Peribacillus simplex NBRC 15720 = DSM 1321: one gene and its partner. The protein of the gene in region 1 interacts with the protein of each later gene in a pairwise test. Links are inferred from orthologs where the notes say so. Each region holds a gene or a part of one and is shown in the gene's direction. Other genes may lie near its edges.

Region 1 (4,475 bases):
TGTTAGGTCTTATGGTGTGTTATTTCTTTCTTTATTTGTGTCATTTCTGTTGATTCGGCGTCTAAAGTCATATATCCAAAAAATTATATATAAAAATCATTACATTTCTAACGCATGCTCTTGTTTTGAATGAGGAGGAACGGCTATTGTAATGCTAAGTATAAGAGAATGACACCTTCAATTTGAAATCCTGACCTTGTAACGAAGGATATGATCGTGCCAATCATGAGCGGGCTGGATGACGTTAAAGGAATTTCAGGCTGCAAAGGTTATATTCTGCTCTGTCATGGGTCAGCAAAAAAAGGTTGTCGAGGCTATAGAAGGCGGGTCGCTAGATTGTATCTTCAATCCTTTTGACGAGGGCAGGGTATTGGATGACAAAATGGCGCTTAATTAATGACACTCTCCTTGTTTATCTCAAATAGGTAATATATACTTTGTTTATAAATTGAAGTCATATATAATTTTTAAGGGTACTTACCTATTTTTAGTTTAAAGGGATGGTTAAGAGATGATATATATATCAACAGGTATAGCGATTGTGATGGCTATAGGTGTTTTCATGTTACGGATGAAGGAAACGAAAAAACCAGTGAATGAAAAGAAAATAATCTTACCGCCTCTGTTTATGAGTACGGGTGCTTTGATGTTTATTTTCCCGATGTTTAGGGTGACTCGATACGAATTGTTGGAGGCTCTTGTTGCAGGGATGTTGTTTTCCATCTTATTGATTAAAACATCTAAATTTGAAGTTAGAGATGAAAAAATTTATATTCTGCGCTCTAAAGCGTTCATATTCATATTGATTGGTCTCATGGTGATTCGACTGGTGGCGAAACTGATGCTGGGAAGCACGATTGAAATCGGTGTATTAAGCGGAATGTTTTTCTTACTTGCTTTTGCGATGATCGTTCCGTGGAGAATTGCCATGCTTTACCAATATAAGAAAGTTAAAGCAGCCAGTTTTGGCGGAAGTAGTATGGTGTGATACATGTATTATATGATTTAATCAAAGGGACAATCAAAAAACCTGAGTCGATATTCATTGACTCAGGTTTTTCATTTGCCTGGAGAATAAAAAAATTAACCCGAAAACCTAGTAATTTCATCCGGATTATATTATATTAGTATTGTTATTATTTTACTAAAGGAGGAAACGGTTCATGTTACAAATGATTGTGTTCGGGATTATTTGTGGTTTACTGCTGGGATTTGTGCTTCAAAGAGGCCGTTTCTGTGTTGTTGGTGCATATCGTGATTTGATTTTAGCTAAAGATGGACGGATGTTCTTAGCTACATTTATTGTTATAGCGATACAAAGTATTGGTGTTTATGCATTAAATGATACAGGGGTCATTCAGTTTGGAAATGATGGTTTTCCATGGTTGGGAACAATCGTCGGTGGTTTTATTTTTGGTATTGGTATGGTTCTGGCAGGAGGATGTGCCACTGGAACATGGTATCGTGCCGGAGAGGGCATGATCGGAAGTTGGGTTGCCCTTTTTGGATATATGCTAGGGGCAGCCATGACGAAATATGGTGTATGGAAAGTGGCTGGAGATAATCTGTTATCTTATCGTACAAGTGATACGTATATTCATCAAACATTAAATGTTTCGCCATGGGTGCTTGTGGTTATTGTGACACTATTGGTTGGCATATTGGTGCTTCGTGAATTGAGAAAACCAAAACTTCCAATCTTTAAAATGAAACCGAAAAAAACGGGATTGGCCCACATCTTATTCGAGAAACGCTGGCATCCCTTTGTTACAGCATTATTGGTGGGGATTATTGCAATCATGGCATGGCCGCTAAGTGCAATGACAGGCAGAATGTTCGGACTTGGAATCACAGCGCCTTCCGCGAACATTCTAACTTTCCTTATAACAGGAGAGGATGCGTTAATCGATTGGGGTACGTTTTTAGTATTGGGTATTTTCCTTGGTGCTTTCATTGCCGCCAAATGGAGCGGGGAATTCCGTTGGCGTTTGCCTGATATGAAAACGTTACGTAACAATGCAATTGGCGGTGTAACCATGGGATTCGGTGCAAGTGTTGCCGGGGGATGCACAATCGGAAATGGGCTGGTGAATTCGGCGCTATTTGCTTGGCAGGGTTGGATCGCAATTGTCTTTTTCCTGCTGGGTACATGGGTAGCAACTTATTTCATGATTATCCGTAAGCAAAAGCAGACAGCGGCTGCATCCAAAGCGGCTTAAAGTACGAGACAAAAATTTTTTAATCAAGGAGTGTAATATAAATGGCAAAAGTATTGGAAACGACCGGAATGGTATGTCCATTCCCTTTAGTGGAAGCAAAAGAAGCGATAGTGGACATGGCAAAAGGAGAAGAATTGATCATTAATTTCGATTGTACACAAGCAACGGAGAGCATTCCGCGTTGGGCTGCTACCGAAGGTCATGAAATCACGGAGTTTGAGCAAATCGATGACGCTAAATGGCGTATAATCGTGAAAAAGGGAAAGTAAATTGATTTGAAGAAAACGTGCTCGGGTTTCCTATGCACGTTTTTTTATTTTTTTAAGGTTGAATAATTGGCGCTGAAAGTATCTAGTGATAACATGTCTTTAACCACTTTTTTAAGGAGATGTTGATAATGGTAGATGAGGTCATTTTAAACGATGTTCCACTGCAGGTTACTGATTTTCTTTCTGAAACTGTAAAGGATTCTGAAGGTAAGGAAGTCAGAAAAGTCAGTTTCAATTTCAAGGTTACACATAGTGAATATCATGATATTACAACACTGCTTTATCAAATGGTATTTGATTTAAAAATTCCACAGTCAAACGAGGAGTTTCGAGCAGAGATCTTTAACTATGCAACTTCGGTCACGAATCTCTATGAAGAAAATGCGGTGGGGGATTTTTCGCTCGTCTTGCTGGAAGTGAACGGTCAGGAATGATTGCATTGCCAGTCTTGTAAAGATATGGGTTACTGTCTATAATAATAGTGACGATCATTCTATACATATGAGGTGGTACTTTGCTTAGTGGATGGTTTTTATGGTTTATTCTATTTTGGGTAGCCCTTTTAATTATATTAATGAGCATAGGTGGCTTTTTCATGTTTCGAAAGTTCCTAAAAAGATTTCCCAAAGAAGATGGGAAATCCGATATGGATTGGGAAGAATACTATTTGGACCAAACAAAGCACTTATGGTCAAAGCAGCAAAAGGAATTACTTGAAGATTTAGTGAGCCCTGTGCCAGAACTTTTTCGTGATGTTGCACGTCATAAAATCGCGGGAAAAATCGGCGAGTTGGCGTTAAAGGAAAAATCGGGCGATATTACGGAAGATTTAGTGATACGCGGCTATATCATAGCCACACCAAAGCGTGACCATAAATTTTTACAAAAAAAATTAGCTGAAAGAAAGGTGAATATGAGTCCATATGAACACTTATTCAGCTAATGAGGAAAAAAGCAGACTCTTTTGGAGTTTGCTTTTTTTATTCTGAATAATTCAAAAGAGTGGGGCAGTGTGGTAAAAATTAGAACGTTTGTACCCAAACCATGCTATTCGTTAAATTTTTGATATAATAATAGTAAGTAAAAATTAGGACGGAGTGAAACTATGAAATTTATCCATACGGCTGATTGGCATTTAGGGAAAATCGTTCACGGGGTACATATGACAGATGACCAAAGGCATGCACTCTTGCAATTCATAGAAATTGTCGAAGAGGAAAAGCCGGATGCGGTTGTGATTGCCGGTGATCTATATGATCGTTCCGTTCCGCCGACTGAAGCGGTAGAGCTTCTTGATGAAATCCTTTATACGATTAATGTGAAAATGAATACACCGATCGTTGCGATATCGGGAAACCATGATTCTGCGGAAAGGCTTGCATTCGGTTCATCATGGTATCGTCATAGTCAGTTATACATTCATGGGAAATTGACAAAAACATGTGAGCCGGTTCGCATCAAAGGCGTAAACTTTTATTGTGTTCCATATGCAGAACCTGGGACGGTCCGCCATCTTTTTGAAGATGATAGTATCCATTCACATCAAGCAGCGATGAAGCGGATAACAGGAACGATTGCCGAAAATTTCAATAAGGATGAGCCGAATGTCTTCGTAGGACATGCTTTTGTATTAGGCGGAAAAACGAGCGATTCAGAAAGGGTCTTGTCGGTAGGTGGTTCTGGCTGTGTTTCATCCGACTTATTTGATGCGTTCGATTATACGGCACTTGGACATTTACATAGTCCAGACGCGATACGTCATCCAAAGGTGTTTTACTCTGGATCACTATTAAAATATTCTTTTTCTGAGGCCAAGCAGAATAAGTCGCTTTCCATCGTCGATATGCAAGAAGATGGAAGCTTTGATATACGCTATCGTTCTTTGGCACCCAAGTTCGATATGAGGGAAATATCAGGAGTTATGGAAGAGTTACTCGATCCCGCTTTCTATCAATCGCAAAAAAGGGATGATTATTTGAAAATAACA
Region 2 (4,840 bases), 670 kb from region 1 along the record:
GCTCTCAATATGTTGCATACAGGGGAGCGATCCCGATGGAAGAGGTTACGAGCCATGGAGATCTAGATGATGTATATATGTGGATTGGGCCAAACCTTCATCTTGTTCAATACCCGGTTAGAAGGGGAGAACTTTACAACCAAGTAGTGGTGTTCAAAAGTTCTCAATACACGGAAGAAAACGAAAAAACAGATCAATGGGGAACACCGGAAGAAATGGACTGTGTATTTGCCGGAACTTGTGAGCTTGTTCAGAATGCGATTTCATTCATTCAAAGGCAACGCCGCTGGCCAATGTATGACCGGTTACCAATTGATAATTGGACAAAAGGAAGAATTACGCTTACGGGCGATGCGGCACATCCGATGCTTCAATACTTGGCACAAGGGGCTTGCCAGGCTTTAGAAGATGCAGCTTATTTGTCGGATATGCTTCATAAGCATGGGAATGACATTGAACAGGCATTTTTGGAATATCAAGAGGAACGGATTCCGCGTACGGCTCATGTTCAAACAAGCGCAAGAATGTGGGGGGAAATCATTCACAATATGACCGATGCAGGCATTCTGCTTCGAGATACGATCCTTGCGGGTCGCACGGATAAGGATTTTCAATTCGTCGATGAGTTTCATGGTTACAATAAAACGGCCGTGAAAGCATAACCCGTTATTTCATCCAAATACTGTGCTAAGTGATTTTATGCATTTTACAAATGGGTCGCCTTTCTTCTATATGAAGAAAGGCTTTTGCCGTTTATCCTCCATGCCTCCTGCATTTTTTATAACTTTCCTTTACATGGGGAGAATTAGAAGTATAATGAAAATATAAAGGTCAAATTTGGTCAAACCCAGTGGGAATTCGTTCATGATATAGATGAATGGGAGGTTTTAAGATGGATATTAATAAAATGACGGAGAGAACCCAACAGGCGTTCATTGGCGGCCAGGAACTAGCCAAAGATAGAGGGAATCCCGAGCTGACGGAGCTTCATTTATTAAAGATCTTAATGGAACAGGATGAAAGTTTATTAATCAGAATTTTATCGGAATCTGGTAAACCGATGAATCTATTTGATATAGAGCTAAATAAGGAACTGGATCGATTACCGGAAGTGAGCAGGAGTGTTTCCCAGGTTTACATGTCATCCTCCCTACAGCAAATTTTAACGGCTGCCGAAAAAGAAATGCAGATGTGGGAGGATGAATATTTATCTGTAGAACATATACTGCTTGCGTCATTGCAAGTCAATAAAACGAATGTAAACAGGCTTTTTTCATCATATGGAATTGATTATGCTAAAGCAAAACGGGTTATAAACGATATAAGGGGGAATCAGCGAGTGACTAGTCAAAATCCTGAAAGCACTTATGAAGTACTGAAAAAATACGGCAGAGATCTCGTTGCTGAGGTTAAATCGGGGAAGGTCGATCCCGTAATTGGTCGAGATACGGAAATCCGTAACGTCATCCGGATCCTTTCACGTAAAACGAAAAATAATCCTGTATTAATAGGGGAACCGGGAGTAGGTAAAACAGCCATCGTCGAGGGGTTGGCACAAAGGATCGTCAGGAAGGATGTGCCGGAAGGATTAAAGGACAAGACCGTTTTTTCACTAGATATGAGTGCGCTTGTCGCTGGGGCCAAATTCCGCGGTGAATTTGAAGAACGCCTAAAAGCGGTGTTGAATGAGATCAAGAAGAGTGAAGGTAAAATTCTTTTATTCATTGATGAATTACACACAATTGTCGGTGCAGGAAGAACAGATGGCGCACTTGATGCCGGAAATATGTTAAAACCGATGCTTGCGCGCGGTGAGCTGCATTGTATCGGTGCAACGACCCTTGATGAATATCGACAATATATTGAAAAAGATCCGGCCTTGGAACGCCGTTTCCAACAGGTTCTGGTTCCTGAACCGGATGTGGAAGATACGATTTCAATTTTGCGGGGATTAAAGGAACGGTTTGAAATTCACCATGGTGTCAGGATACATGATCGGGCGATCGTTGCTGCCTCTGTCCTTTCGAACCGATATATAACGGAGCGATTTTTACCGGATAAAGCGATAGATCTTGTGGATGAAGCATGTGCGATGATCCGAATGGAAATCGATTCAATGCCATCCGAGTTGGATGAAATCACGAGAAAAGTCATGCAACTTGAAATTGAAGAAGCTGCCTTGAAGAATGAGGAGGACCCTCAAAGCAAAGCAAGGCTTGAAGTGCTTCAAAAAGAACTATCAGAACTTCAGGATCAAGCGAATAGCATGAAATCCAAGTGGCAAATGGAGAAATCGGCGCTTCAAAAGGTGCAGGATCAACGTGAAGAGCTTGAGAAACTGCGTCATGAACTGGATCAAGCAGAGAATGACTATGACCTAAACCGGGCAGCTGAACTTCGACACGGAAGGATTCCGCAGCTTCAAAAAGAATTGGAAGCAATGGAAGACGAATTGGAAAAGGAAAAACAGGAATCACGATTGCTTCGCCAAGAAGTGACGGAGGAGGAAATAGCCTCGATTGTTGCAAGGTGGACGGGGATCCCCATAAGCAAGCTGGTGGAAAGTGAAAGGGAGAAACTGCTTCGCCTATCTGATATCCTGCATGAACGCGTAATAGGTCAAGGGGAAGCGGTGGAACTCGTATCCGATGCGGTTTTAAGAGCAAGGGCTGGAATTAAAGACCCAAACAGACCAATCGGTTCATTCATCTTTCTTGGGCCGACGGGTGTCGGTAAAACCGAACTGGTAAAAGCTTTGGCAGAAACGTTATTCGATAGTGAAGAACATATGATTCGAATCGATATGTCGGAATATATGGAGAAACATTCTGTGTCCCGACTTGTTGGTGCACCTCCTGGATATGTTGGGTTTGAGGAAGGCGGCCAACTTACGGAGGCTGTCAGGAGAAACCCATACTCAGTCATATTATTAGACGAAATTGAAAAGGCGCATCCGGAAGTCTTCAATATTTTGCTACAAATGTTGGATGATGGAAGGATAACAGACTCTCAAGGCAGAACAATCAACTGTAAAAATACGGTGATCATCATGACTTCCAATATCGGTTCCCATTTCTTATTGCAGTCCAACCGGGTGGATGGAGGAATTGAAGAAGAAATAAAAGATCAGGTCTTTAAAGAGTTAAGAGGCCATTTCCGTCCGGAATTTTTGAATCGCGTTGATGACATTGTTTTATTCAAACCTCTGACGAAACAAGAAATCGTTGAAATCGTAGATAAAATGGTTCATCAATTACAAGAAAGGTTAACTGAACAAAATATAGTCCTGAACGTCACTGAAGCGGCTAAGGAATTCATTGCGGACCAGGGATATGATCCGGTATATGGAGCAAGACCGCTGAAGCGATTCATCCAAAAGCATCTGGAAACGAAAATCGCCCGTAAAATCATAGCTGGGACTGTTGAGCTAAAAGAAGGAATAACGATTGATTATGATCATGATGAATTGGTCCTCATATAAAAACGTTGCAATGTAGTTTACCCGTAAGCAAAGTATGGTATAACAAAAAGGACATCCTAAAAAGGATGTCCTCTTTTGTTTCTTAATGTTGATGAGAGTCTTTAGCTGGCCCAGCAGGCAAGATAGCAGGGATGATAAGAATCAGGATAGCAGCAGCTAATCCTAAAATCGTTCCCTGCGCAGCATCGTATGAAACTCCGCTCATGGAAGAAACAACATATACAGTCATATGCACTAATAAGAATGTCCAAAAAATTGCCCAAGCATAACGCATCGAATTTCACCTCATTCCACTACATTCATTTTTATCTTACCATAATTAATATACAGTTAAAACGTGTTTTTAATAATAACCTTTAAATAAATCAATACATTAAATCATAAGAGAACTTTTTCTGGCAGACTAGTTGGTTCCAAACGTCAAAAGGGAAATCATAGGGGAAAAATAAACACAAAAATCATCCCAGCTTGGTTAATTTAAGATAAGAAGTTAGGCGTTTCCACTGACCCTTTCTATTTTTCGTCATAAATTAATATAGTAGTAGTAATATTCCTTAAAGGAGTTTGAACGATGGAACAACGAACTTTTCAAATTGATGACCAATGGAATATCATCTATTATCCAGAGCGGCCCAGTGGTTTTTCCGTAATGGTAATTGGAGACCGTAGTCATTTTGTCGAAAAAGACAGCAGCTTTTGGCTGCAGCATCCTGGCAGGCTGCAGATATTGGAACATTTAAAGGAATACGGATACACGCTATTTTCATCGAATTTCCACGGAGCCAACTGGGGCAGTCCTAAAGCACTGGACCTTTCCCTTAACCTATATATTCTTTTCTTGAAAAAAGAAATAGTCAATCAAAGGGTTCATATATTGGCAGAGGGGACAGGCGCGCTCCTTGCCTTAAAGTTAATGAATGAACTTGGTAATAAAATACGGTCTGTCGTATTGATCGATCCGGTTTTTTCCTTGAAAGCACAACTGGAAAAAGAAAAGGAAAATAAGTTCTTCTTTAAAAAGTGGCTGTCCGAGGTCGCTGCTGCATATGAGCTCGATCTGGCAGAATGTGAACAGCATATCCTGGACACTGAAGATTCAGTAATCGCAGAGAATATCCCCATGAAAGTGATCCAGGTTTTTGGAAGCTTACGGAAAGAGCAAGCCTCCCTTTATCGACAAATCCAGCTGGCTAGAAAAGCAGACTTGCAGCTGACGTATATATTGCCCGAAAAACGTTATAAAATCCCCTATCAAATACAAAAGTTTTTCAATGAGAATGAAGAGACTTTATGAGAAGAGATATATTTTTACAATAGTTTGCATACGATACAGCATCTAAAAAAACTAGACGTGCCGAA

Evidence for each region. Proteins that work in one complex are often made in the same cells at the same time.
Region 2: the proteins of BS1321_RS02885 (region 1) and clpB interact in binary tests that used the Escherichia coli proteins (3 or more experiments, as listed by UniProt). The link is inferred for Peribacillus simplex NBRC 15720 = DSM 1321 from one-to-one orthologs.

The regions. Positions count from the first base shown.
Region 1 is NZ_CP017704.1:639,551-644,025, reverse strand. What follows is about bases 1,102-3,874. They hold BS1321_RS02885 (sulfurtransferase TusA family protein), read left to right. Parts: upstream 1,102-2,260; coding sequence 2,261-2,488; downstream 2,489-3,874. Other genes in these bases: BS1321_RS02870 (exonuclease SbcCD subunit D), read left to right, coding at 3,594-3,874; BS1321_RS02875 (DUF2621 domain-containing protein), read left to right, coding at 3,003-3,431; BS1321_RS02880 (DUF3219 family protein), read left to right, coding at 2,617-2,922; BS1321_RS02890 (YeeE/YedE family protein), read left to right, coding at 1,164-2,219. Outside these bases: BS1321_RS27310 (response regulator), read left to right, coding at 239-397; BS1321_RS02895 (CcdC family protein), read left to right, coding at 512-988; more of BS1321_RS02870, read left to right, coding at 3,875-4,475. UniProt on the Escherichia coli protein: Involved in thiosulfate metabolism.
Region 2 is NZ_CP017704.1:1,309,853-1,314,692, reverse strand. The notes cover bases 549-3,686. They hold clpB (ATP-dependent chaperone ClpB), read left to right. Parts: upstream 549-892; coding sequence 893-3,481; downstream 3,482-3,686. Other genes in these bases: BS1321_RS06165 (YjzD family protein), read right to left, coding at 3,564-3,686; BS1321_RS06175 (FAD-dependent monooxygenase), read left to right, coding at 549-662. In the rest of the region: more of BS1321_RS06175, read left to right, coding at 1-548; more of BS1321_RS06165, read right to left, coding at 3,687-3,755; BS1321_RS06160 (alpha/beta fold hydrolase), read left to right, coding at 4,053-4,775. UniProt on the Escherichia coli protein: Part of a stress-induced multi-chaperone system, it is involved in the recovery of the cell from heat-induced damage, in cooperation with DnaK, DnaJ and GrpE. Acts before DnaK, in the processing of protein aggregates.